3 regions of the Romboutsia sp. BSD2780061687b_171204_C1 genome follow, and region 2 is predicted to be linked to each of the others. Evidence: riboswitches for the same ligand, from Rfam matches in the RefSeq annotation. Region 2 holds a riboswitch; each other region holds the start of a gene.
What was found. A riboswitch is a leader RNA that binds a small molecule or an ion and turns the genes downstream of it on or off. The one in region 2 is predicted to bind thiamine pyrophosphate.
Positions count from the first base shown of each region.

Region 1: it holds a riboswitch for thiamine pyrophosphate, as region 2 does, so the genes downstream of both, thiS (sulfur carrier protein ThiS) here and thiD (bifunctional hydroxymethylpyrimidine kinase/phosphomethylpyrimidine kinase) in region 2, are expected to answer to the same signal.
Region 3: it holds a riboswitch for thiamine pyrophosphate, as region 2 does, so the genes downstream of both, thiC (phosphomethylpyrimidine synthase ThiC) here and thiD (bifunctional hydroxymethylpyrimidine kinase/phosphomethylpyrimidine kinase) in region 2, are expected to answer to the same signal.

Region 1 is NZ_JADMRK010000003.1:262,634-272,912, reverse strand. It holds gene I2H23_RS09070 (ABC transporter permease) at 1-879, opposite strand, end outside; gene I2H23_RS09065 (hypothetical protein) at 1,144-1,332, opposite strand; gene I2H23_RS09060 (hypothetical protein) at 1,366-1,566, opposite strand; gene I2H23_RS09055 (MerR family transcriptional regulator) at 1,929-2,753, shown strand; gene I2H23_RS09050 (thiamine phosphate synthase) at 2,904-3,530, opposite strand; gene thiH (2-iminoacetate synthase ThiH) at 3,530-4,633, opposite strand; gene I2H23_RS09040 (thiazole synthase) at 4,635-5,411, opposite strand; gene thiF (sulfur carrier protein ThiS adenylyltransferase ThiF) at 5,431-6,237, opposite strand; gene thiS (sulfur carrier protein ThiS) at 6,239-6,433, opposite strand; TPP riboswitch at 6,564-6,675, opposite strand; gene I2H23_RS09025 (CPBP family intramembrane glutamic endopeptidase) at 6,900-7,676, shown strand; gene hpf (ribosome hibernation-promoting factor, HPF/YfiA family) at 7,770-8,300, opposite strand; gene I2H23_RS09015 (DEAD/DEAH box helicase) at 8,441-9,892, opposite strand.
Region 2 is NZ_JADMRK010000001.1:336,782-347,060, reverse strand. It holds gene thiM (hydroxyethylthiazole kinase) at 1-736, opposite strand, end outside; gene thiD (bifunctional hydroxymethylpyrimidine kinase/phosphomethylpyrimidine kinase) at 753-1,559, opposite strand; TPP riboswitch at 1,710-1,806, opposite strand; gene I2H23_RS01735 (DEAD/DEAH box helicase) at 2,165-3,277, shown strand; gene I2H23_RS01730 (YhgE/Pip domain-containing protein) at 3,580-5,730, opposite strand; gene I2H23_RS01725 (YhgE/Pip domain-containing protein) at 5,747-7,897, opposite strand; gene orr (ornithine racemase Orr) at 8,069-9,163, opposite strand; gene I2H23_RS01715 (GlmL-related ornithine degradation protein) at 9,148-10,279, opposite strand, start outside.
Region 3 is NZ_JADMRK010000004.1:209,101-219,379, reverse strand. It holds gene I2H23_RS10270 (DEAD/DEAH box helicase) at 1-1,177, shown strand, start outside; gene I2H23_RS10265 (MATE family efflux transporter) at 1,359-2,717, shown strand; gene I2H23_RS10260 (cold-shock protein) at 2,893-3,093, opposite strand; gene I2H23_RS10255 (MFS transporter) at 3,310-4,479, shown strand; gene I2H23_RS10250 (calcium/sodium antiporter) at 4,516-5,472, opposite strand; gene thiC (phosphomethylpyrimidine synthase ThiC) at 5,611-6,924, opposite strand; TPP riboswitch at 7,035-7,137, opposite strand; gene nrdE (class 1b ribonucleoside-diphosphate reductase subunit alpha) at 7,515-9,614, shown strand; gene nrdF (class 1b ribonucleoside-diphosphate reductase subunit beta) at 9,626-10,279, shown strand, end outside.

The sequences.
Region 1 (10,279 bases), on a different contig from region 2:
TATTGGTATTTCATAAGGATATATTACAATCCTTGAGAATATATCACATGTTAACACAAATATTGCTCCAAATAACCCTGTATGCCATATACTATCTTTTACATTATCACCTTTATAAATTGATACTATATTTGGTACTATTAATCCTATAAAAGGTATACTTCCTACTGTTGTTACTACACATACTGTAACTATTGCTACGATAATTAACCCTAAGTTCACAACTTTATTGTAATTAAGTCCTAGGTTTGTCGCAAAATCTTCACCCATACCAGCTATAGTAAATTTATTTGCATAAATATATGCAAGTATTATCATTGGTATTGTTATGTATAATATTTCATAGTTTCCTTTAAGTATCATAGAGAAATTTCCTTGCATCCAAGAAGTTATATCTTGCATTAAATCATATTTATATGCTATAAAAGTCGTCATTGAACCTATTATATTTCCAAACATTATACCAACTAACGGTACAAACACAGCATTTTTAAACTTTAAACTTTTTAATATTTTCATGAATATAAAGGTCCCACCAAGAGCAAATACAAAAGATGTTATCATTTTGCTACCCATAGTTGCATTTGGTAGAATTAGCATCGCAAATATCAGTCCTAATTGAGCTGAATCAATAGTAGCTCCTGTTGTTGGAGATACAAATTTATTTCTACTTATTTGTTGCATTATAAGACCACATATACTCATTCCTATTCCTGCAACTAATATACTTATTAATCTAGGCAATCTGCTTATTAATAAAATATTTAATTGTTCTTCATTTAAAGTTAATATATCTACTATCTTTATGTTATGTACTCCTAAAAATACTGATATTGCAGATAATATTATCAATATTATTCCTAAGTATCTTTTCTTCATCTTTCCTCCTAGCTATAACCTTATATGAAAATACATATCTCTTGAAATTAATTTTCAACTTACTTTTATTGTATTGATAATTATTATCATTGTCAATATTTTTTTATTTATTAATAATTATTAATTTAAATTTTTATCTTCAAAAACAAAAATAAGCTCTTACATATATTAACGACTTGTTTTCATTTATATGACAAGCACCTAATAATAGTGATTTCTAAATATAATATAAAATAAGAGGAGAATGAATAATCTCCTCTTATTTTAATATTTAGCTATGTCTATTCCACCTAAGGCAATATGAGCAACTCCTGCTCCCACTAGAAGTGCACCTGCCATATTTTTATAATCTTTTCTATTGAACTTCTCTTTTTTATTTTGCTTAGCATCTAACATCAATCCTGTTGCTGTTACTACTGTTCCTAAAGCTACTGGTATTAATCCTTTTTTCATATTACTACCTCCATAATGATATTATTTTATTATTTATCTAAATTTATTATTTGGGTTACCTACTCTATTATGACTTTTAGGCCCTGCGCCTGCTCTAGTTATACATCTTTTATTCCCATTACTGTTTATTTCTGTTATATTCTCTCTATCAGTATTTGTATTCTCACTTTCTGTGTAAAGTAGTTGCTTTCCCAAATTTCTTAATCCATCCATAAAAGAATTATTATCTTCCACTACCTTCACTCCTTTTTATAATCTATTTAACATTAGTTTGTTCATTATACAAAATCAAATACACCATAATTTTTGCAATAAAATCTACTTATCTTCTTTTTTTTAATTAATATCCATTTGTGGATATAAAATACTTATATTTTCCTTAAAAAATTTTAATTTAATTTTTACTAATAAGTAAAATTTCCATTTGTTAAAACTTCCCTTACACTTTCCATATCTTCCTATTATAAAAATTTTATTATTTTTATAGTATTTACTTTTGAATTGGAGACTATCATAAATTAATGCTAATTAGTTTAATCTTAAACATTTTGTGTTATATTTATAATTAAACTATTATATTATCTGGAGTGTTTTATATGAAAATTAATAAGAATATACATTTTACTACTGGAGAATTTGTTAAGCTTTGCAAAACTAGTAAGCAAACTCTTTATCATTACGATCAAGTTGGAATTTTTTCTCCTGAAATAAAAGGAGATAATAATTATAGATATTATTCTTATCAACAAATAGAAACGTTTGGAGCTATAACAATGCTAAAGGATATTGGTATGCCTTTAAAAGAAATAAAAGAATACTTAAGTAAGAGAAATCCCAATGAATTAATTAATTTACTAGAAAAGGAACGTATAAATGTAATCAATAAAATAGATAAGTTAAACCAGATAAAACTCTTTATTGATAGAAAAATTGAATACTCCAAAGATTTTATTAATAATTATACAGATAAAGTCAGCATTTTACCATTACAAGAAGAATACATATTTATTTCAAAAGTTTTTAATTGTTCTACAGATAAAGAAGTTTATGAGGCTTTTTCTGCTCATATAGGTCGTTGTGAAGATAGAGGTATAGCTTACCCCCATTTTTTAGGTGAAATGCTTGAATACAGTGATATAGCTAATGGTAATTACTTAGATTATAAATATATATATAATAAACTTCCTAATAAAGAATATTCTAATTTTACTAAAGCTAAGGGATTGTACATTGTTGCATATCATAGGGGTAGTTATTATAACACTAGCATTACTTATAATAAGATTTTAAAGTTTATAGAAGAAAATAATCTATCTGTTCAAGGTCATTTCTATGAAGATATAATACTTGATGATTTAGCAGTTCAAGAATATGATGATTATGTAATAAAAATCTCAATAAAAGTTAATTTATCTAAATAAAACTCATGATTTAAATGGTATTAACTTTAAATTCTAATCCTTTACTAGATCAAAGATTGTAACTATTTTAAATAGTAAAATACATAAAAATACCTATTTATAATAAAAGTTAGCGTCTAAAATAATAAAAATTATTTTAGACGCTAACTTTTAATCTATATTATATTCATTTATTGTTTTTTTTATATTTTTACTACTCATTAGGTTAGACATAACAGCTATATCATCACAATAATCTACTATGTATTTGACATTGCTAGGTGTTATTCCACCTAATGCAATTAAATTTATATTTGAATTAATAAGTAAAGAATTGGCCTCTTTTAATATTTCAATTCCTTTAGGTTTTAAGTTTTCCTTACATTTAGTTTCATATATGTGTGATAAAAATATATAATCTGCATTTCTTTTTAGTACTTCTACTATATCTTTTATACTATGAGTTGATACTCCTAATATTTTATTAAAGTTTTTGATATCTATATACTCATTTGTATCTTTTTTATTTTTTTCATCATAAATATCTATAAACTTATCAAATGGTAAATGTATACCGTCGGCATCAACTCTTTTAAATACTTCTATATTGCTATTTATTATTATCTTAGTATCTTTATTTATATTTTTTTTAATCTTAAGATATAAATTTTCTAGCTCATCATTACTCAGATCTTTTTCTCTTAGTATTATATTTTTAACGCCACAATAAGATGCTTCTTTTATAACTTCAATATACCTATCATATTTGCATAGATGCCTATTCGTTATTAGATACATTAAAACCTTTCCCAATCTTTAAATATTTGTTGGTATCCAATATCTTTTAACATGGCTTTTATATCACTAACACTACTTTCATCACTAATTTTAAATTGAGATGTATCTTTACTATTTTGAGAATGCCCTCCTACATTTGTTGATACACCTGCACTTAATTTTGTAACTCCCAAAGGTATTAAATTTCTTCGCAATGATAAGCTTTCTCTAGTCGATAAATTTATACCACCTTGATTATCAAATAATCTCATAACAACCATAGCTTGTACTAAATCATTATCATTGATATCAATTATTTTTTCATAACATCCCTTAAATGGTCTTATTCTAGGTATTGAGTATGAAACGTCTACATGTGGATATTTTTTTCTTAAATATCTTCCATGCATTAATGTAAAAAAAGTTTCTTTTCTAAAATCATTAAGACCAAGTAACGAACCTATTGATACACTTCTCATTCCAGCTTTTATTCCTCTTTCTGGTGAGTCTAATCTATATTTATAATTAGATTTTGGACCTTTTAAATGTACCTCTTTATAAATATTTTCATCATATACTTCTTGGTATACAGTAAGCCCTTCAACGCCTTTATCTACTAAATATTTATACTCTTCTTCATCCATTGGATAAACTTCTATTGTAATAGATGGAAATTTATCTTTAAGAACTTCTACAGCTTCACCTATATACTCTACGTCTGAATGAATCTTACTTTCTCCAGTTAAAAGCAACAAATGCTTAAATCCCTCTTTAGATATTTCATTTCCTTCTATTTTAATTTCATTAATGTTGAGCTTTTTTCTACTTATTCCAGAATCTATATTATATCCACAGTATAGACATTTATTTACACAATAGTTTGCTATATACATAGGAGTATACAAAAGTATAGTCTTTCCAAAATATCTATTAGTTATCTCGTGTGCTTTTTGTGCCATTTCTTCCAGGTATTTAGTGGCTTTTTTAGATAATAAATTTAATAAATCATATTCATCTAAATTATCCTTTTCTAAACTTCTTAAAACATCATAATTTGATACATTTTCTAGATATTTATCTATATCAATATCTTTATACTTTTCTATAACATTATAAAAACTCAAATTAAACACCTACTTCACTTAAAAATCCAGTAAGAGGTGAAGATGCATTTGCAAAATTGCTTACTCTTCCTGTTTTAGCTAAATATGCTTCTCTTCCACCTTCAACTGCTAATTTGAAAGCATTCGCCATTTTTATAGGGTCGCCTGCACTAGCTATTGCAGTGTTTACAAGTACTGCTGCTGCCCCCATTTCCATAGCTTCCATAGCCTGAGATGGTTTTCCAATTCCTGCATCTACTATTATTGGTATATCTAATTCTTCTATCATTATTTTTATCATTTCTTTCATTTTAAGCCCTCTATTAGAACCTATTGGTGCCCCAAGTGGCATAACTGCTGCTGCCCCTGCTTCTATTAGCCTTTTGCCTGCATATAGATCTGGACTCATATATGGAAGAACTACAAATCCTTCATCAGCAAGTATTTTAGTTGCTTTTATAGTTTCTTCATTATCGGGTAATAAGTATTTTGTATCACTTATTACTTCTATTTTTATAAAGTTTCCACATCCCATTTTTCTAGCTATTCTTGCTATCCTAACAGCTTCCATATGATTAGTCGCTCCTGATGTATTAGGAAGTATTGTCATATTGCTAGGTATATGTGATAGTATATTTTCTTCTGTATTGTCTAAGTCTACTCTTCTTAGTGCCATAGTTATTATTTCACTGTTACTTGACTCTATTACTCTTGGTAACATATCATTTGAACTATATTTTCCCGTTCCTATTAAAAGTCTACTATTAAACTCATGTCCGTTTAATATTAATTTATCCATTTTTATCCCCCACATAATCTTATTTGTCTTCTATCAATATTTTTGTTGCTAAATTAGCCATGTGATTAGCACATATAGCCACCCTTGGTGCCATAAGCCCATCACCTTCTTTAGCTTCATTTATCTCATCTCCACATATGTAAAATTTATCTCTGATTTTTCTTGTTTTTATTATGTTAGAATCATAATATCCTGCCACTCCAGATGAGGATATTAAATATTTATCTCTCATTTTAGTTAAAATGTTATTTGCAATTTCTGCTTTGTACTTTGGATTATCAAAAGCCTCTATTATTATATCTACGTTCCCAAATTCATGTATATTTGATGAATCTATTATTTTGTTTATAGTTTCAACTTCTATAAATGGATTAATATTTTCTATATTATTTTTAAGTGCCTCGGTTTTATATTTTCCTATATCATTTATAAAATATTGTTGTCTATTTAAATTAGATGGTTCTACTATATCAAAGTCTGCTAGTATTAATGTTCCTACGCCTATTCTAGCTAAAGATATAGCTATATTTGAACCCAATCCACCAATACCTAATATTGCTACTTTTCCATTTTTTAATTTGTAGTGAACATTTGGAGTATGTCTGCTAACCATAAGATTTTCTAATTCTTCAAATTTTGGAATTTCACCCCTTTTTATTAATGTAACTCTATCATTTTCATATAATTCTAAATCTACATATGCATCTACTGGATGACCATTTAGTATTATTATATCTGCATCTTTTTTATATTTTTCTTTAACTTTATCTACTGTAACTATATCTTCATCAATATTTACAAGTAGCTCATTTATAAAAAGTTGCATCTTATCCCCCTCCAACAAACCTTATGACTTCTATAACATCTTCTTCTCTTAGTATATAGCTATCGTATTGATTATTTTCAATTATGTTTAAATTTATCTCTACTACTACGCTATCTTTTTTTACTCCAATATCTTCTAATAACTTTGATATTGTCATATCTGATTTAAATTCAAACTCTTCCCCATTTACCTTCACTTACATTTCCTCCTTTTAAGGATTATCTTTTATAAGATATAAAAATAATTATATAAATTTAACTTTAATAGCATTAAAAAAGCACTCTCTTTTTATAGAGAGCGCCTTATTTAACTAAAAATCTAGGTACATTAAAATATACGAGCTTCCCTACGTAAGAATTATCTTAATCAGGTTCTTAGAGTCTGAAAGTTATGGCTTTACTTCTCAGCTATCCAATCATAGCTCCCCTAGCTTTTATTTATTTTTACAAGTTGAGTGTAGCACAATGTATTTTCATAATCAACAAATTATTAGTTTATAAATAAACTATATATATATATTTATTATACGAATTTTATTTAATTTCCCTATTAAATTAGTTAGATTTCTTATGTATAATAATTATATAGTTATTCAATAATTTCAATATACTTTGAATTATTCTATAAATTAATTCTTATAAAAAATTCGGAGGCGAAAAAAATTGATTTCAAAAGATACAAAGTACTTTTTTATAGTACTAATACTTTTTTGTATAATTGGATTTACAGTAACTATATCTACAACACAACTCAATATTTTAATATATGGTTCTCCTATTTTTATGTTATTTTATGCACTTTCAGGGTATTCTCCTGCTTTAGCTGGATTAATTACCGCTAAAAAGTTTTTGTCTAAAGATGAATTTGATAGATTTTTAAGGAACTGTGTAAATGCAAACAGGAGTCTAAAGGAATATTTATATGTTATTATCGCCGCTTTAATACTTTGGACCGTTCCATATATAGTAGTTGAAATGTTTAGAGGCTATGGTGCCTTACTAAAATCCCCATTAATATTTTTAAGTTGGTTAACTCCTATAATGATATTTGGGGGAGGATTAGAGGAAATAGGATGGAGAGGTTTTTTACTTCCTAAATTACTAAAGAAATATTCTCCTTTTAAAAGTTCTCTAATAATAGGTATTATTTGGTCCTTATGGCATCTACCTTTATGGTTTGTAGTTGGTACACCACAACAACATACTAGTTTTATTCCATTTGCTCTTAGTTGTATTGCTTCTTCTTTTGTACTTACTTACATATACATGGAAACTAATAGCATTTGGCTTTGTATATTATTTCATGCTTTAGATAATGCTTGTTCTTATGTATTTGAGTATGATGTGGATTTACATATAATTATAGCTCTAGCAACTTGTCTAGCTGGTTTTATTATATTTTATATATCAAAAAAATGTATAAAACTAAAATCTAAATAATTCAAGTTATATTAATAATAATAAGCTATTTTTTAATAATAAAAAACGTATTGAAATTTTCAATACGTTTTTTATTATTAAATGTTTATGGTATTACACTTGTTCTATAAGGCCATATCCATCATGTCTTTTATATATAATACTTGTTTTATTTGTCTCTATATTTCTAAATAAAAAGAATTGATGTCCTAATAAATTCATTTGAACAATTGCATCTTCTGGAGTTATTGGCTTGTCCATTTTAAATTTCTTTCTTCTTTTTATTACATCGTCATCTAAATCTATTTCTTCATATTCCTCTATATTATCAAATCTTATACTTTCATTTTTTCTATTTCTTCTTATCATTTGTGTTTTGTATTTTCTAAGCTGTTTATAAAGCTTATCATATAATAAGTCTATTGCTGAATATAAATCTTCTTGGCATTCTTCAGCTCTAACGATAGTTCCATGTTTAGTATATACTGTCGCTTCAATACTTTGATTTTTTCTCTTTACATCTATTTTAACATGTACATCAAAATCATCATTAATATATTTTTCTAGCTTTTCAAACTTACTTTCAATTTTTTCTCTTATTGCCTCTGTAACTTTTACATGCTTTGAAATTATTTTTACGCTCATAGTATGTACCTCCTGTATCTGGACTACATTTTTAAATATACAAGTTATCTTGTATATTTAAATAATAACAGGAAAACAATTACATTTTAAGGCTATTATTATATATTTTTTTGGTGTATTATAGAAGTTAAGGGGGTTTTTTATCTACTATCTTTTTTTATTTTTACCATCTTCTTTTTTACACTAATCTCTTTATACTTCTTTAATATAATTTCACCTTTGTGATTTAATATATCTACATAAGAACAAAGGTCTTGTACCTCTATTACACCTATATCTTCATTATTTATTCCCTCTATACTATTAAGAGCTCCAACAATATCTATAACTCTTATTTTCTTTTTCTTTCCAGCATTTAGGTATAGTCTCGTTACTTCACTGTGAACCTTTTTTTCTTCATTTCTATTTTTTCTATTTTTTAAAACTTTTTTATTATTTTCTTCAAACTTAGCTTTTCCTAAAGCAATATCTTCTTTTTTTATGTCATCTAGATCTTCTATTTTATATCCAATATAATGTTCTATTTCTTCCATATACTTTTCATCTTTTTGATTTACCATAGTTATAGATTTTCCAAAGCTTTTTTTTCTACCTGTCCTACCTATTCTATGTATATAGTTTTCTTTATCTCTAGGCACATTAAAATTTATAACTAAAGATATGTCATCTATATGTATACCTCTACCAGCTACATCTGTACTTACTAGTATATTAAACTTACCATTTTTAAAATCTTTTATCGTAAAATTTCTTTTGTCTTGAGACATATCACCATGAAGTTCTGTTACTAAAAACCTATCTTCCTTTAAATTTTTATAAAGTTTTGTAACAGTTTCTTTTGTATTGCAAAATATCATAACTGATACTGGAGCCTGAGAATATATTATATTTTTTAAAGTATCATACTTTTTTTTATCCTCTACTTTGACTGTCTTTTCTGATATTTGTTTATTATTTAATAAATTTTCATTTTTTACTTCTACCATTTCTGCATCTTTCATATATTCTAAGCAAATATTTTTTATATCTTTATCTATAGTCGCTGAGAATAGTCCTTTAATGCTATTTTTAGGTATACTATTAAATATAAACTCCATATCTTCTACAAACCCTTTTTTAAGCATTTTATCTGCTTCATCAATTATAAAATATCTTATACTTTCAAGGTTAATTGTACCCCTACTTATATGATCAATTATTCTTCCTGGAGTTGCTACTACAATATGAACTCTTTGCTTTAACTCCTTTATTTGATCTTTCATAGGTTGTTTTCCAAATATAGCACTACATCTTATTTTCTTCAATCTACCTATATTAGATATCTCTTCTTTTACTTGAAGTGCTAACTCTCTAGTGGGTACAACTATTAGTGCTTGAAGATTGTTATTATCCACTTCTACTGTTTCACATATTGGTATAGCAAAGCTCGCAGTTTTTCCACTCCCAGTTTTTGATTTGACTATTATATTTTCATATCTTAATAACCTTGGTATAACTTCACTCTGAACTTTCGATGGTGAATTATAGCCTAAATTATACAATGCTTTTAATATATCTTTATTTAATTTTAAACTCTCAAATTTATTATTCATTTAATTCCACCTTATCTAATTTTACTATTATTGTTTTATTAACCATCATAGAATATGGCTAATATGTTTATTTTATTTCAATGTTTTATTGTATTATGATTGTCTTTTTATTTTATTACTTTTATATTAGCATTTAACTAATATACACTAAATTTTTATTTTTTCTATAATTGCTATTACTTAAGCCTTTATAATTTACTGCATATTTATAAAATATTTTTTACTTTAATTATAAAATAATTTGTATAAATTTTCTGAAAAATATTATTGACATATTCCCTTTAACTATATATAATCAATTTAAATATAAATTTTTTAGGAGAATATAAATATGATAATTAATACAAATCTAACTAACAATAAACAATTAAATATATCTTATTTTAG
Region 2 (10,279 bases):
CATATATATTATTCATAAGCTCAACTTTGAAGTCTCCTATAGATATATTTTCTTTATCAGCTAGCTGTCCGCATAAACTCATCGTCATTATCCCCATAGAGATAGCCTCTAAAGTTTTATCACTACTCCCAAGATATGATCCCATTAAGCTAGCACACATACACCCTGTACCAGTTATATACTTTAACTTAGGTGTTCCATTATATATTTTAATTATTCTATTTCCATCAGTTACACTATCTACTTTTCCAGTTGCACAAACTACACATTCTAATTTGTTAGCAATCTTTTTTATAGCCTCATCAATATTTTTGTCATCATCAAAAGAGTCAACACCCTTGCCTTTAACATCAAATCCACCTATATATTTAATCTCAGCTACATTTCCTTTTATTGCAGTAAATCTTACTTCATTTAATAATCTTTTTACAAAATTTGCCCTAGTTTTTGTAGCAAATACCCCTACTGGGTCAAGTACAACAGGTTTATTGTACTTATTGGCCATTTTACCTGCTTGTAAAAATAATTCTAAGTTAGAAGATTTCATAGTACCTATATTTATAACCACTGCACTTGCTACCTGAACAATCTCTTCTACTTCTTCATATGAAAAACTCATTAAAGGACTCGCTCCTAGTGCCAATGTTATATTAGCACAATCATTTATAGTTACTTCATTAGTATAATGAAGTACTAATGGATTAATTTCTTTAACTTTATTTATTAAACTATACATATTCTCTACCCCAATACTATATTTTCTTATTTTCTATTTCATAGAAATGATGAACAGGTCCTACTCCACTTCCTATATCAAAACTATATCTTATTGCGTTTGTTATATACTCCTTACTTCTTTTTACGCTTTCACATATATCATATCCTAATGCTAAGTGTGCAGCTATTGCTGAAGATAGTGTACATCCTGTTCCATGCGTATTTTTTCTATATAGCCTTTCACTCTTATATACTTTAAATATATCTTTGCCTATAAGTATATCTACAGCATCACCGTCTAAGTGTCCCCCCTTCATAAGTACAAACTTCGGACCTAATTCTAATATTTTTTGACCTGCTAATTTCATATCCTCAACATTGTCTATTTTAATACCTGTTATTTCTTCTGCTTCTGGTGTATTTGGTGTTATTATGTAGGCCATTGGTATAAGATACTCTATCATACTTTGCTTAGCTTCTGGCTTAAGTAGTGAATATCCACTCTTTGATATCATTACCGGATCAATAACTAGATTTTCTGGTTTGTATTTATCTAGAGTTTTTGCTATTTCTTTTATTATTTCTTCACTAGATACCATACCTATTTTTAAAGATTTTGGACGTATATCATCAAATACAACTTCTATTTGTTTTTTAATTATCTCTTTGCTTAAATCTTCTACCATGAATACACCTTTAGTATTTTGGGCTGTTATAGCTGTTATAACACTCATCCCATAAGTTCCTATTGCACTAAATGTTTTTAAATCAGCTTGTACACCTGCTCCACCAGACGAGTCTGAACCTGCTATTGTCAGTGTAGGTATTTTGTAGTTTTTCATATGATCTTCTCCCTTTTATTTATTAAATATTTAATTTGCTAAAGCTTGTTATCTCCTCAATTAACTTCAATATCATATATTTTTGCAATTAAAAAGCTATACCCCAACATTGGAATATAGCCTTAATTTCTAATTTAATATATAATATAATAATATATTATCAAGCTTTCCTACGCTGGTATTATCCAGATCAGGTACAAGGGTTAACGTTTCGTCTCTCAGCCTTTCGGCACCCCTAGCAAATATTTTATTTTATACTTATAGTATATTTCTATAATCTAAATAAATCAACTTTAATTATAATTTATAAAATCTTCTGTATATTTATAAATACTAACATTTATTTAATACCCATTAATATATAAAACTAACATTAATATTTTATATTAATAAATAATATTATTAGTATTAATTATAACTATATGATATTATTTATTAATACGGAAAATATAAATAAAAAGTTTACTTCGTTTAAGCGATATTCAGGATAACTATTTCTATGTCGCAACGATATAACGTTCACTAATGCTTTAAGCAACGTGTTGGCAAACTATTTCGGTCAAATCCGTTGCTCAAATTATAAAGATATTAAGAGGTAATATATAATGAATTTTGAAGAACTTGGAATTAGTAAAGATTTAGTAAATGTACTAAAAAATAGGGGAATTAACTCTCCTACACCTATACAAAAAGAAAGTATTGGATTTATAAAGTCTGGAAAAGATGTTATAGCAGAAGCTCAAACTGGTACGGGAAAAACTCTAGCATTTTTACTTCCTATATTTGAAAATATTAATCCAAACGCTAATTATGTTCAAGCACTTATATTGTCACCAACAAGAGAGCTAGCTATTCAAATAACTGAACAAGCCATTGAACTTTCAAAAGGTAAGAATATAAATGTATTATCAGCTTATGGTGGAAAAGATATAGCAGGTCAATTAAAAAAGTTAAAGGGAAATATACACCTTATAGTAGCTACACCAGGAAGACTTTTAGATCACTTAGATAGAAAAACTGTAAATCTTAGTAAGTTAAAAACTTTTGTACTAGATGAAGCTGACCAAATGTTATTTATGGGATTTAAAAATGAAGTTGAAGCTATATTAAAGGAAGTTCCTAAAAAGCGTCAAACATTGTGTTTCTCCGCTACTATGAACTCACAAGTTAAAAAATTAGCTTATAGATATATGACTGATCCTGTTGTTGTATCTATAGAAAAAGAAGAAATAACACTTGAAAATATAAATCAAGAAGTTGTAGAAACTACAGATAGAAGAAAACAAGATGCACTATGTTCTGTACTTGATAAAGATAATCCTTTTTTAGCTATAATCTTCTGTAGAACCAAAAGAAGAGCAGATGCTTTAGATGAAGCACTTTGTCAAAGAGGGTATAATTGTGCTAAACTTCACAGCGACATCCCTCAATCAAAACGTGAAAGAATTATGAAATCTTTTAGAAATGCAGATATACAATATCTTATAGCTACTGATGTTGCATCTAGAGGTATTGATGTTACTGGTGTTACTCATGTATATAACTATGATATACCAGAAACTTCAGAAGACTACATACATCGTATTGGTAGAACTGGTAGAGCTGGTGAAAAAGGTTATACTTGTCTATTTGTTGCCCCAAAAGATGAAAGATATTTAGAGCAAATTGAAAATGCTATTCAATATACTATCCCAAGAAGAGAAATAGATAATAACTAATAGTAATGTTAATAAAAATACCTAAAGGAATTATTCCTTTAGGTATTTTTATTTTCTATATCAATATTCTCTAATTCTTCTTTAGTCAATATCTTCTTTCTAGATATAAGCATATTGCACTCCATGCAATAATAATTAATAGTACCTCATCCATCTAGTACATCTAATTTAGATTTACAGTATGGGCAATAATAATCCTTGTTCATATTGTCACTTCCTTAATGTTTATTATGATTATTATTTTACTAGTCATGGAAATGCTATTCAATATTTATTTGTTAAATAATTACCATTATTTATAACTATAAACCAGACTCCTTAAACTTATCATTCATAAATTCAGTTATATTATGGAAAGTTTTCTTAAATATGACTAATGATATAAATATTACAAAGAATATTGCTAACATAGATAAATCATAATATACAGCACTCATGCTAGGTCCTGCTATAGCTTCTCTAAATCCATCTATAGCATAAGTAAATGGCCAATATGGTTGTAATATTTCAAATATCTTAGGGTTAGTTTGTATAGGATATATCCCTCCAGAACCTGCTATTTGGAAGACCATAATAACTATAGCTATAGCTTTACCTAAGTTCCCAAATAAAGAAACTAATGTAAATATAATTGTAGTAAATAGTATAGAAGATACTATAGTAAATAAATACATTAAAGGTATACTAACAGGCTTATCAAATATAAATATATTACCTGTTGCAATTATTAAAGACTGTATTAATGATACTGTCATAAATGTAAGCATTTTACCAAAATGTTTTTGAACTAAATTAGTTTTTTCTCCCGCTAATTCTTCACACTCTGTTGTAAGTAGTGATGTAGATAAAAGTGCTCCTACCCATATTGCAAGTACTGAGTAAAATGGCATTAAAGCGACTCCAAATATACCTGCCTTATATAACTCTTCTGTCTTAACATTAACAGGTGATGATATAAAAGATGCTATCTCTTTTGAATTTTTATCTAATATTGAAATTAACTTGTCTAAATTTTTATCTGTTAATATCTTAGTTTTTTCTACTAACTTATCTAAATCATCTTCAAACTTATTAAGTTCTTTTGATATATTACCTGCTTGTTTTACAAAAACATCACTACTTGATATTCCATAAGTAGAAAGTGCATCTATTTGAGGTATTATAACATTTATACTTTCTAATATGTTGTTTATATCAGAAGAGCTAGAAATCATAGCATCTCCTACACTATCTAAAACATTAGATACATCAGAAGTAAATATAGTATTTGTTAAATTTAACTTATTGTTAAATGAATTTTCTAATCCTGATAAAGAATTAAGTTGTTCATCTATTTGTTCTTTAGTTCCACCACTTTCAATTACTGATTTTAACTCACTTAATTTATCTTTTTCTGAAGAAAGTATAGTTTTTAAAGTATTAAGTGAATCTATTATATTTTGTGTCTTAGAACTTTCATGTTTGCTATTTATATTTTCAAGATCACTTATAACTTTATCTATCGTATTTTCCATAGTTGATATCAATTTTAATACCGACTCTATCGTATTTTCTACATTTTCAATTGAAGAACCATCATTTATATTTTTTAAATTATCAATTTCATTTTGTAATTTAGTATTTATATTATTTATAGTATTCATATTATTATTCATATTTTCTGATGCATTATTCACACTATCCTTTGTAGCTAATACTAAATTTTTGCTATTTTTTACTACATCTTGAAGACTATTTATTTCTTTTTTTATCTGAGGAAGATTTCCCTTTGTATTATTTAAATACTTTTTAAGTGTATTTGCATGAGAATTTGCTTCTTTTACATAATTATTTATTTTCTCTAAATTATTATATGTACTATCTAAAGCATTTTTTAATTCTATTATCTGCGGTTTATTGTCTTCTAACTTAACTCCTAATGTTGATAAAAATGAAAAAGCTTCTTTATTTAAAGTATCAACAAAATTAGCTTTTATTTCTTCTACTAACTTATTTTTAGCAACATCTGTTATTTTAGTAGCTATTGCATTAACTTTTTCATTAGCCTTATATATAATATTTGGCTTTTGAGGGTCTTTCGTTGTAAGTGTTGACAAATCTTTAGAAAAATCAGGTGGTATTTCAATTAATGCATAAAATTTTCCTTCATTTAACTGATAATTTCCTTGCCACTCATCTACAAACTGCCACCCTATGTCTTTATTCTTTTTAAGCTCTTTAACTATTTCATCACCTACATTTATAAACTTTCCATCAACGGAAGTTCCCTCATCTTGATTTACTATAGCTACTGGAATATTTCCCGTGTTTGAATAAGGATTCCAGCAAGCCTCTATATTAACCCACGCATATAACGATGGTATCAAACAAAGCCCTCCGATTATTATAAAGGCTGACTTAATAGTTAATATATTTTTTAAATCTCTTAAATAAATTTCAAAAATCTTTTTCATATGTTCACCTCTATAATTATTCTGATAAACCAGATTCTTTAAATTCTTTTTCAAATTTTCTAACTGATTTATTAAGCTTTTCTTTAAGTAAATATCCTATAAGTATAGTTACTACTCCAAACACTATAAGTATAGACACATTAAACATAACTGTACTTAAAAGTGGACCTGCTATAGCTTCTCTTAAGTTGCTTAGTGTATATGTAAATGGGAAAAATGGTTGCATTATTCTAAATATTAAAGGGTCTACTTGTATAGGATAAGTTCCTCCAGATCCAGCAATTTGTATAACCATAAGCACTATACCTATTGCTTTTCCTATATTCCCAAATAGAGAAACCAATGTATATAAAATAATTGCAAATGCTGCTGATGAAAGTACTGTAGTAAATATAAATAGTCCTAGATTTTCAGTTTGAACGCCAAGTACAAATTTATCTCCAAGACCTACTATAAAACCTTGTATCATTGCTAAAAATACAAATGTAATCATTTTTCCAATGTATTTTTCTTTTATACTTAATTCTTTAAATTTATCCACTTCAGTTGTAAGAAGTGATGTAAGTACTAATCCTCCAACCCATAGTGAAAGTGTTGTATATATAGGTGCCATACCAGATCCATAATTTTCAATAGGATATATTGGTTCTGATTTTAAATTAAATGGATTAGATATATAATTTCCCATAAGTTGTGGCTTACTTTGAAGTATTGATATTATAGAATTTAAATCATTATCACTAACTTTTTTTAATTCTGTACTTAATATATGTATAGTATCTTTAAATTGATTTAATTTAGAGTCTAAATCCTTAGACATTTCTGCAGTTAAACTACTCCCTTTAGATACATACCCTAGCATATCATTTAAAGCTTGAACTAATCCCTTTGAGCTATCTACTAATGTAGCTGCATTTTTAGCTGCATTTACTAAACTATCCGCAGTATTGTTTAGTGCTGGTCTAACCTTAGAATCATAGGAATTTATTGCATTATTTACATTACTTGATAAATTACTTGCAGTTGAATTTATAGAGTTTAATGTATCTTTCATAGATTCTATTGATCCATTTAGTTGATTTTTAAGATTCCCTATGTTTTCTTGCTGTTTACTTAATTCATCTTTTATTATATTTAATTCATTAATTAATTTATTTATATTTTTATTAGATTTAACTTCATTAAATTCTTCTAAATATTTAATAATTGAATCTATTTGGTTTTTAGTACTATTAATTTGATTATTTATCTGCGATATCGCTGATGCAACATCTGCTTTTGAAATATTACCAGAATTATGACTAATACTATTTACTATATCCTTTGTCTGATTATTTTCATTATTAATCTGGTTTAAAGTTGATTTAATACCATTAAATGAGCTATTTAAATTATCTTTTATGTTTTCTATATTTTTACTTGTATTCATATTATTATTAGATACTGCATCTAGCCCACCTGTAACTTGTGGTAGTGTACTTTGTATACTTTTTAAATATGTAGCTAAGTTCTCAGAATTATTATTGACACTATCAAGTATAAAATTAATAATATCCATGTGTTCATCTAAACCTATCACAGCTTTTTTTAATTCTAATATTTTATCTTTACTATCTTCAATATCTTTTCCATATGTATTTAATGAAGAGAATAAAGTTTTATTTACAGTGGCTATAAAATTTGAATTAATCTCATTTACAAGTGTTTCCTCAGCAACCTCTGTTATTTTACCTGCTACTGGATTTGATTTAGTGTTTACTTTATAAATAATGGTTGGCTTTATAGGTTTTCCACTTGTAACACTAGTTAAGTCCTTTGAAAAATCGCTAGGTATTTCTATCATTGCATAATAGCTTCCATCTAATACACCCATATTACCCTTTTTAGAGTCAACGAATTTCCATCCAATGTCCTTATTTTTCTTAAGTTCACTTATGACATCGTCTCCAACATTTAATTTTTTGCCATCTAGAGTCGTTCCCTTATCATTATTTACTATAGCAATTGGAACTGTACTAGTATTTTCATAAGGGTTCCAACAAGCTTTTATATTTACCCATGCATATAACGATGGTATGAAGCATAATCCTATCACTATTATTAGAGCTATAGGATTTTTAATTAGATTCTTCATATCTGTTTTAAAAATTTTAATGGAATTTTTCATATTTACCTCCATTTTAGTTTGATTCCTAAACATACTTCATGTAGTATTATATCACTTTTCACGTTATAATTAAATTTTTTTAAAATCATAAATATACTTATTCTATAAACTTAAAAGCCATTTTTATATAAAATATTATAAAAAAAGCTATCTTTAAAGATAGCTTTTTACCTATACAAGTTGTATTTGAGTACTTAAGTTATATACTACTTTTTTTTCTACATAATTACTTGTGCAAGCTGTTAATATTCCACCATAGCTAGTAACTACAAACCCTAGTATATCTCCTATATTATATATACTTTCACTATTTGTTATATCTAGTATCATATGGTCAGAACTTGCACCTATTATCTGTATATTTTCATCAGTTGGAAATATTGATTCAATATCTATATCTTGCTTTCCTATGCCAACTATTGCTCTTTTCATTATACCCTTATCCTCATAATGAGGCACTTTTCCAAAGGCATCTTTACCTATTTCTCCTATTGGCATTGACGGTTTATCTTTTATTTCTATAATTTCACAATATAATTTAAAACTATCATGATATGTTTCTTCTATGAAGTTTCCATATGCAGTTTCTTTTCCAAGAAGTATGGCTTCTCCTAGTCTTAGATTTGTTATACCTTTTGGCAGTTTTCCTTCTTGAAGTAAATATATAGAACTTGAATTTCCACCAGATATAAATTCTAATTTTATATTATGTTTATCTTCTATATTTTTAGCTATTTTTACTAACCCTCCTAAATTTTCCTGTGATGGAAGTATAGCTCCATAGCAAGTTAAATTAGTGCCTATCCCTATAAGTTTTATATTTTTTAGGTTTAATACGTTATCTACTACATTACATAGCTCTTCTTCATTAAAATATCCTTCTCTTAAATCCCCTAAATCGACCATTAAAACTATATTATGAACTTTATTAATGTTTTTAGCTTCTTCATTTAATCTATATATAGTTTCTATTTCAGAATTAAAACTTATATCTGAGTATTTAACAACTTCTTTTGATTCACTTATCATTGGTATTCTAAGTAATATTTTAGGAAGTTTTAGACTTTGAAGTTTCTTTAAATTTTTAATTCTTGAGTCAGCTATATAATCTACATATTCGTTACTTATTTCTTCTACGACTTCAGGAATTGCACAATATGCTTTTGTTACTATAGCCATTTTTAAGTTCTCTTCATTTAATATACTTTTAAGCCTACATACATTGTGTTTAAGTTTAGTTATATTTATTTCTAATCTTGGATACACAAAGTTTCCTCCTTAAAATTTAAACTCTTTAACATAAGCTTAAGAGCTGCATCTTCGTATTTTTTAGATAATACTCCAAGAGATGCCATTATATAGTCATTATCTACTAATACCTTTACAGTTTCTTTTGGAAACAATAAGTCCTTATTTTTGTTGTTTTTAGGTATTTCTTTCATTATTTTAACTCTGTTAGGAAGCCTAGTTAAAGCACCACCAGTTCCTACAATATATCTAACTTCTGTTAAGTCCTTACCTTCAGCTATCCTACTTTTACCACTAGTAGAATATATACTCCTTATAATTCCTGAATGTCTTTTAGTGGCACGAAGAGCTGCTTCTTTAGTAAGTCTTTCTACTAAAATTATTTGTTCTTTAGTTTTCGGTATTGGTAAATAATTTTCTATAACTTCATCTAAGTTTATATCACTTAATTCTTCCTGTAGATTTTCTTTTCCTATGGTATTTACTATATTTCTCATATTAACGTAAACTCCTAAGTCACCTTCAACACTTCTTTTAGCTATTGGTTCTGGATTTACAAGTATTCTACTTATTCCATCATTTCCTTCTGTTACAGAATGTATATCAGTAGTTGCACCTCCTACATCTATAACCATCAAATCTCCTATATTTTTTCTAAGTAGCTTTGATGCCTCCATAACAGCCCCTGGTGTTGGCGTTATATGAGAATTGACTAATTCTTTTATATGTTCCATACCCGGCGCATTAGTTATATGTTCTTCAAATACATTTTGTATAACGCATCTAGTTGGTTCTATATTTAGATAATCAATTTTAGGATATACGTTGTCAACTATATATAGCTTATAGTTTGTATCTTCAAATATTAATTTTATTTCTTCTATATTTTCAATATTTCCAGCATATATAACAGGTATTCCTAGATTAAGTCCTGCTATTAATTCTGCATTATAAATTGCAGTATCTCGCTCTCCATAGTCTACCCCACCAGCTATAAGTATTATATTAGGGCTTATCTCTTTTATTTCTTTTAAATCCGTTCTTCTTAGTTTTCCCGCTGTTACCTTATGTATAACAGCTCCCGCTCCAAGTGCTGCTTCTTTGGCAGCTTTAGCCGTCATATCATATACAAGT
Region 3 (10,279 bases), on a different contig from region 2:
ACCAACATCACTTATTTATAATTGGCTTGAAGAATTTAAAAGATTTTCTCCTAATCTAAAAATAGGTCTAGCTTATAAGTCTAAAAGAGAGGATGTTATAAACCATATAGATAATTATGATGTAATACTTACAACTTATACAACCTACAAAAACGATACAGAAAAATATAAAAATATAAAATTTGATTACTGTATAATAGATGAAGCCCAGAATATAAAAAATCCAGATTCTATAATAGCTAAGTCTGTAAAAAAAATTAATGCAAAAGTTAAGTTTGCGCTAACTGGAACTCCAATAGAAAATAACTTAATAGAGTTATGGTCTATATTTGACTTTGTAATGCCAGGATATTTATATGATAAATCAAAGTTTAAAAAAATATTTTTAGACAAAGGTAATATAGACGATTTAAAAAAGCTTATAAAACCATTTTTATTAAGAAGAACAAAAAAAGAAGTTATAAATGAATTACCAGAAAAAATTGAGCAAAAGTATTATGTAGAGCTTAACAAAGAACATAAAAAGGCATACTTAGGTTTACTTAGTTTAGCTAAAAATAAAATTCAAATAAATGATAATATGTCTGTATTATCTTATTTAACTAAGCTTAGACAGTTAGCGATAGCCCCTGAATTAATGGTTAAAAACTATGAGATAAAAAACTCTAAATTAGAGGTGCTTGTAAAATTGTTAAAAGAAAATAAAGACAAAAAAATATTAGTATTTTCACAGTTTACAAAAGTATTAGAGAAAATAAAAGATAGATTAGACTATGAAAATATAAGCTATAGCTATTTAGATGGAAAAACTAACCCAAAAGATAGAGTTAATTTAGTTAAAGATTTCAATAAAAATAATGATAATGTGTTTTTAATATCGTTAAAAGCAGGAGGTACAGGTTTAAATTTAACTAGTGCATCTATAGTTATACACTTTGACCCATGGTTTAATCCTGCAGTAGAGAATCAAGCAAGTGATAGAGCTCATAGAATAGGGCAAAAAAATGTTGTTAATGTTATAAAACTAATATCTAAAGATACAGTAGAAGAAAAAATTATAAGATTACAAGAAATGAAAAAAGAATTAGTAAAAGAGCTTATAGATAGTAATACAGATAGTGGAAATTTTCTTAGTAAAATGTCAGTAGATGATATAATAGATATAATGTTTGACTAAAAAATTAGAATATAAAATCAAAAATACGAAAAACTACATATAGATGTGATTAATCATAAAAAGGCTAGGATTAAATCTTAGTCTTTTTTATATACATAAATAGTAAATAAGTACATGTATTAACTTTTAAATAATACAAAAGATATATATGTACTTGTGAAAGGAATGAATATAAGTGTATATGACAAAAGATAAATCGTTTTATAAAAGTATAATAGATATATCAATACCAATAGCTATACAAAATTTAATAACAGTATCTGTTAATATGGCAGACACTGTTATGTTAGGTAGACTAGGCGAAGTAGAGTTATCATCAGCAGCTATAGCTAATCATCTTTTTTTTATATTGATGATATTAATGTTTGGGATTTCTGGAGGCTCTAACGTTATGTGTTCTCAATACTATGGGAAAAAAGATATAAAATCAATACACAAGGTAATTACTATTACATACTGGCTAAGTATAGCACTATCAATATTATTTGTATTAGTGGCTATGGTTATGCCAGGTGCATTTATGAAGCTATTTACAGATGATATATCAGTTATATCAATGGGGGAGAAGTATATAAGGATAGTTAGTATAAGTTATGTATTCTATTCATTAACAGTTTCTACTGTCGGTGTACTTAGGTCCATTAAAACTGTTAAAATACCTATGATCATACATAGTATATCTTTATTTATAAATATATTTTTAAATTATATATTAATATTTGGAAGGTTTGGGATAAGTCCATTAGGAATTAAAGGAGCAGCTATTGCAACTGTTATATCTAGGATAATAGAATTTTTTATAATATTTGCATATATAATTTTTAAAGAAAGTAAAATAAAATATAGGTTAAATTATATTTTGAAAATAGATAAAATAATATTTAATGATTATGTAAAAGTAACATATCCCATATTTTTTAATGAACTATGTTGGTCAGTAGGATCGTCTATGATATCTATAATAGTTGGTAGGATGGGGACTAGTGTAGTTGCAGCAAATAGCATAAATAATGTAGTAAATCAATTTGCAACTTTATTTATACAAGGATTATCTAGTGCTTCATCAGTTATAATAGGTAATGCTATAGGCAAAGGAAACTATGAAAAAGTAAAAGAATATGCAAACACAATAAGCATACTAAGCATAATAGTTGGAGTTATATCAGCTTTAATGATTTATTTATGTAAAGATGCCATATTAGGATTTTATAATATATCACAAGAAACGAAATTAATATCAAAAGAAATAATGACAGCAACAGCTATAGTAGCATTGTTTAGGTCTTTATCTTCAAATCTTATGATGGGTGTTTTAAGAGGAGGAGGAGATAATAAGTATGTATTTAAATATGAAATGATATTTATGTGGGGATTATCTATACCACTTGGATTTATAGGTGCATTTATATTTAATTTACCAATATCTATTGTATTTTTTCTATTAAAAAGTGATGAAATATTAAAAGGTATAGTTGGATTTATAAGAGTTAAAAGTGGCAATTGGATAAATGATGTAACTCGAGATAAAAAAGATATGTAAATTATATATTATAAAACATTGTATCTATAAATACTTTTGTATTTCTAAAAATGTCTATGTAAAAAATAACATAGACATTTTTAATTGTTGCTATATTCAGAAAATTTATAATTATTAAAATTAATAAATAAAAAAGACTCAAATAAATTTGAGTCTTTAAAACGTATCTATATGATTATAATATAGTTATGTTTTCAGCTTGAGGACCTCTAGCACCTTCAACTATATTAAAGCTTACTTTTTGACCTTCTTCTAAAGTTTTGAATCCATCAACTTGTATAGCTGAGAAATGAGCGAATACATCATCTCCACCTTCTACAGATATAAATCCAAATCCTTTTTCACTATTGAACCATTTTACTATTCCTTGAATCATTTTCAATTCTCCTATAAACCTACATCAAGATTGTTTCTTGATTTACTGTAATTTAAGTGTAACACTTATTTAAGCAAATGTACACACTTTTTTTATTTATTTAAATAATTACCTTAAATACTAATAAATATACCTAAATTTTCTAAAAAATATAAAAAAAATGATTGTACAAAAACTAACAATATTATGGTATATTCTTATAAGAGGAGGAATATTATGTCTAAATTTTATATAAAATACTTATGTATGTTTATAGGATTGGGGTCATTTATGACTTATTTACCTGTATACTTAGAAAAAACATTAAACTTTAGTCCATCGCAAATAGGGATTATAGTATCAATACCATCTATAATTGGTATAGCACTTGTACCTATATGGGGGATTATAAGTGATATTATAAAAAAACAAAAGCTTATATTATGGATAAATGTATTAGTAGCATTTTTACTGGGATATTTATATTCAAAAACAACGTCTTTTATACCGATATTTATAGTAGCGATATTTTTTGAAATGTTTAGAAATTCATTATTGCCACTTGCAGATACTATAACAACTTCATATTGTAAAGAACAAAATAAAAATTATGGAAAAGTAAGGGTATTAGGTTCTATAGGATATGCACTATCTGCTTTTATTTGTGGTCATATAATGAATTTAACAGGAAATGATTTGGCATTTTTCTACATGTTTATGTTTAGTATGCTACTATGTTTATTTATAACTCCATATTTAAATACACCTAAAGAAATGGAGTCTAAAGAAAAGTTAAATTTAAAAGTAGATATAAAAAAATTATTTACTAATAAACAATATGTGTTAATACTTTTAGCAAGTATAAGTATTGTTGCCTTAAGTGATGGGGTAAGCGCCTACCAAGGTATACATTTATTAAACTTAGGAGCAGGCAAGGAACTTGTAGGAATGTTGACTGTGTTTATGGTAGCTCCAGAACTTTATTTTATGGTTAAGACCAAAGATCTTTTAAAAAAATATGGAAATACAAAAATGATTACTGTAAGTGCAATTGCACTTTTTATTAGATGGATAATATATACATTTACAAATAATATAGCATTATTTATATTAGCATCAGCTTCTCATGGTGTAGCAATAGCTATAATGACTATAACTGTTTTTGACTTTATAGGAAACGTAGTAGAAAAAAAATTATACACTACAGCCATGACTATATACACTTTTTGTATAGGAATTGGGTCATCAGTTATAAAACTTATATATGGAAATATAATAGACTTATATGGAATGAAAGCCATATTTATATGCTCAATAATAATTTCTATCATAAGTTTTGGAATTATATTTGCAATAAATAAATTAGAATATAAGAATATAAATAATACAAATATAATAAGCGAATAAAAAGGAAGAACATAATTATGTTCTTCCTTTTTTAGATTACCTAACTATAGTATATATCATATATACTATATATAAAGCTATTAATATAAAACCTTGTTTTTTTACAAGACAATTATCTTTTTTCATAAAGATATAAAGTAAAACTGTTATAAATGTCATAAATATTATATCTATAAGAGCAAATGTACTTATAGATATCGGACTTATAGTTGTAGCTAAACCTAAAACTAAAAGTATATTAAATACGTTTGAGCCTATTACATTACCTATAGCTATTTCAGTTTCACCCTTTTTTATAGCCATAATAGAAGTAACAAATTCAGGAAGTGAAGTACCAACTGCAACTATTGTAAGTCCAACTAAGTTTGCACTCATACCAAATGATGTTGCAATAGTCGTGGCAGAATCAACAACCATATCTCCACCAACAATAATTCCTGCTATACCAATTAAACTTAATATAATTGTTTTAAACATGGGAACATCTTCACTTACTTCAGCTTCTATAGCTATAGCACTTTCACCACCAGATAAGTCTTCTTCATTATTAGAGTTTTTAGCACTTTTTACAGTATTTATTAAGAAGTAGGCAAATACTAATAAGAAAAAAATACCTTCAAATCTATTTATATGTAAATCAAGTGAAAATAGTAACAACATAAAGCTTATACCTATTAAAAATGGAGTATCTTTTTTTATAGTATCTTTTTGAACTGGTAACTTTGCAATTATTGCAGATACACCTAACACTACAAGTATGTTAAAAAAGTTAGAGCCTACGATGTTAGCAACACTCATATCATTTTGTCCTGCTAATGAAGATGTAATACTTACTGCGGCTTCAGGTGCAGATGTACCCATAGCTACTATAGTAAGACCTATAACCATAGCTGGAACATTAAATTTTCTAGCAATTGAAGCAGCACCATCGACAAATATGTCAGCACCCTTTATAAGGAAAATAAAACCTAATATTAATATTATAAATGCCATTAATATTCCTCCAAAAATATATATTTATAAAGGACAGTATACCACTTTATGTATTCTTTTGTAAATCATTAAAATATGATGAAACTTAGTTATGCAAAGAATATAATAGATATTTATAATATTAAATTAAGTATGTAACTAATTATCTGCTCTTAATAAATTTAAGTCTTTACCACTCATTATTTTATTCATATTTCTCATAGAACACATCTTACCGCACATTGTACAGCTATCATCATGTTTAGGAGTTGACTCTTTTCTATATCTTCTAGCTTTTTGTGGGTCAATAGCAAGTTCAAACATTTTTTCCCAATCAAGTTCTTGTCTAGCTTTACTCATTTGATTATCTATATCTCTAGATTTAGGAATTTTCTTTGCGATATCTGCAGCATGAGCAGCTATTTTAGTAGCTATAATACCTTCTTTAACATCATCTAAGTTAGGTAGTCTTAAATGTTCTGCTGGGGTTACATAACATAAAAAGTCAGCTCCATAACTAGCAGCTAAGGCACCTCCAATAGCACTTGTTATATGATCATATCCAGGGGCTATATCTGTAACTATAGGACCTAGCACATAAAATGGTGCACCATGACAAAGTTTCTTTTCAAGTAACATATTAGACTCAATTTCATCTAATGACATATGTCCAGGACCTTCTATTATTACTTGAACATTTCGTTTCCACGCTCTTAGAGTAAGTTCACCTAATATCATTAATTCTTTTATTTGACAAGCATCTGAAGAGTCATTTATAGACCCAGGTCTTAGAGCATCTCCAAGGCTTAATGTTAAGTCATATTCTTCGCATATATCAAGTAATTCATCAAAGTATTCATAAAAAGGGTTCTCACGTTGGTTAAGCTCCATCCAAGCATACATTAAAGAACCGCCTCTAGATACTATATTAGTAAGTCTTTTGTTTCTTTTAAAAACAGATGCAGTTTCTTTGTTTATACCAGCATGTACAGTAACGAAGTCTACACCATCATTTGCATGATTTCTTACTACATCTAAAAATTCTTTAGCAGTTATATCTTTTAATTCTTTATCGTAAAAACCAACAGCATCGTATATAGGAACAGTTCCTATCATAGCATTAGAAGATGATATAAGTTTTTTTCTAAATTCTTTGGTTTTACCAAAAGAACTTAAATCCATTATAGCTTCGGCTTTCATATCTAATGCCAAATTAACCTTTTTCATCTCTTCATCAATATCACAACAATCTTTTGATATACCTAAATTTACATTTATTTTGGTTCTTAGATTTTCGCCTACACCTTCAGGATTTAAAGATTTATGATTTTTATTAGCAGGTATTGCTACTTTACCTTTAGATATTAGCTCTCTCAAAATATTAACATCCATATTTTCTTTTTTTGCTACTATTTCCATTTCTTTAGTAATTATCCCCTTTTTAGCAGCATCCATTTGAGTAGTATACATCATATTAAAATCCCCCTTATTATATTTTAATAAATAAAAAAAGCCTTACCATAAGGCAAAGCTTCTCAAAATATGTATTAATAAATAGACTATATTTGTTTTATAGCTATTAATAAACACAAAAGTAACTTTCCTACGGTAGTATAAACTACATCAGGTTCGAAGGGTTAATGAATTTATCATTTCTCAGCCTAAAAGGCACCCCTAGTTAGATATCTTTTCAAAAACATTGTAGTTCTTTATTTATGTATTGTAAAGAAATTTTTTGTACTTATAAAAACGGAAAGGCACCTATCAAAAGATAAGTGCCTTTATTTGGGCTAGCGTAATACTTATATAAAATATAAGTTCCCACTTAACTTAAGAATATCATAATGAATATTATTTGTAAATAAAAAAAGCAATTATAAAAAATTATCAATGCCTTATGTGTTGAAAAAACTATATATTAAAAAGAATAAAAAAAATAAAATATAATAATAGATTAAGAATACTTTTATTGGTGTATATACAATATATAGTATTTGGTTTAAATATTATATCTATAAGTGGTAGATAATGATTAGTAAAACATTAAATAAAAGGTGGGAAAAATGAACTGGATAGAACTAAATAATCAAGTCATAATAAAAAATAAAGAAGGAAAATATCAATTAGAAAAAGATAAAGAAGCATTATACAGTTATATAAATGAATATATAAAACCTAGAACAAAGGTATTTAATAGTCTTGAAGAAAGGCTATCATATTTAATAGATAATAATTACTATTCTAAAGAAGTAATAGAAAGATATGATATAGACTTTATAAAAGAAATAGAAAGAATCATAAAAAATTATGGATTTAAATTTAATTCATATATGAGTGCAAATAAGTTTTATCAAAACTATGCACTTAAGACTAATGACAATAAAGAAATATTAGAAAGCTATAATGATAAAGTTCTTATAGTATCTTTAGCACTTGGAAATGGTGATAAAAATTTAGTAAGAAAATTAGCAGAGAAACTAGTAAAACAAGAATTTCAACCAGCAACACCTACATTTTTAAATGCAGGTAGAGCTAGAGCAGGAGAAATGGTATCGTGCTTTTTGATATCTATAGAAGATAGTACAGAAGGTATATCATATGCAATTTCATCAGCAAATCATTTGTCTAAAATAGGTGGTGGGGTAGCACTTAATCTATCAAGGTTAAGAGCTTCAGGAGACCCTATTAAAGACATAGAAGGAGCAGCAGGCGGTGTGGTAGGAGTTGCTAAAATGCTAGAACAGTCATTTACCTACTTTAACCAAATGGGTGCAAGACAAGGTGCCGGGGCTGTATATTTAAGTGTATTTCATCCAGATTTTGAATTACTTATGGATACCAAAAAGATAAATGCAGATGAAAAAATAAGATTAGCATCATTATCTTTAGGGGCATTAATACCAGATAAATTTATGGAATTGGCAGAGAAAAATGAGGTGGCTTATGCATTTTATCCTCATTCTGTTTATAAAAAATATAATATAAATCTTGATGAGATGGATATGGAAAAATGGTATGATATTTTAAAAAATGATGAAGATATACGAAAAAAAGAAATAAATCCTAGAAAAATGCTAACAAAGATAGCACAGATGCAACAAGAAAGTGGATACCCATATGTTGTATTTTTAGATACTGCAAATAGAGAACATATACTAAAAGACGTTGGTAAAATCAAAATGTCTAATTTATGTTGTGAAATATTTCAATATCAAACACCATCAAATATAAAAGGATATGCTGGAGAAAATATATGGGGACAAGATATAAGTTGCAATTTAGGTTCTTTAAACATTGCTAATGTAATGGATAATAAAGATATAGAAAATTCAATTGATACTGCAATAAGAGCATTAACTTTTGTTTCTGATAACACTAGTATAAATGAAGTGCCAACAATCAAAAATGGAAATGATTCGTCACATGCAGTAGGTCTTGGTGCTATGAATTTACATGGATACTTAGTGAGAGAAAATATACTTTATACATCAGAAGAAGCAATAGACTTTTGTAATGTATTTTTTGCAATGGTTAGACATTTTGCTATAAAGTCATCTATGAATATAGCTAAAGAGAGAAATAAAACATTTGTTGGGTTTGAAAAATCAGAATATGCAAAAGGAAAAGATAGTAATGTATTAAAAAAATATTATAAAAATTCATACTTACCTAAGACAGATAAAGTAAAAAAATTGTTTGAAGGTATACATATACCTACAACTAAAGAATGGGAAGCTTTATTAGATGAAGTAAAAGTACATGGATTATATAATGCATACTTAACAGCAATAGCACCAACTCAAAGTATTAGTTATGTTCAAAATGCAACATCAAGTATAATGCCAATTACAGAGCCGGTTGAAGTTAGAACATATGGTGATTCTACAACTATATATCCTATGCCCTTTTTAACTAATGAAAACATGCTTTATTACCAATCTGCATATAGAATGGATATGAGAAAAGTTATAGATATAGTTTCAACAGTCCAAAATCATGTTGACCAAGGTATATCAACAACATTATTTGTAACAGATGATAAAACAACTAGAGATATAGCTAGATTATATATATATGCTTACAAAAAAGGACTAAAAAGTCTTTACTACACAAGAACTAAAATGACTAGAGACAACAATGAGTGTCTTATGTGTTCAGTATAAGGGGGAGTACTATGACATTTAAATTAGAAAAAATACACAAAGCAGTAAACTGGAATAAAGAAGATGATGGATTTACTCAAGCCTTTTGGGAACAAAATGTAAAACAATTTTGGTTACCAGAGGAAATATCAGTTTCAAAAGATTTAAAAGTATTTAATGAATTAAATGAAAAAGAAAAAGAATTATATAAAAAAGTATTAGGTGGACTTACATTACTAGACACTAAGCAAGGAAATGATGGGGTACCATCTATGATGAGCCTTACAGATAACCTTCAAAGAAAAGCAGTATTATCATTTATGGGAACTATGGAAGAAATACATGCTAAAAGTTACTCATCTATATTTATGACACTGCTTTCTAATGATGAAATTGAAGAATTATTTAAATGGATAGAAAGTGAAGAAACACTTCAGAAAAAGGCGGACTTAGTACTAGCCCAATATAAAAATACAAAAGATGAAGAAAGTTTATATTTATCTATGGTAACAAGTGTATTCTTAGAAAGCTTTTTATTCTACTCAGGTTTTTTCTATCCACTATATCTAGCAGGCCAAGGTAAAATGGTTGCAAGTGGAGAAATAATATCTCTTATACTTAGAGATGAATCACTACATGGAAAGTATATAGGACTTCTTTCTCAAGAAATATATGAAAAGTTTGAA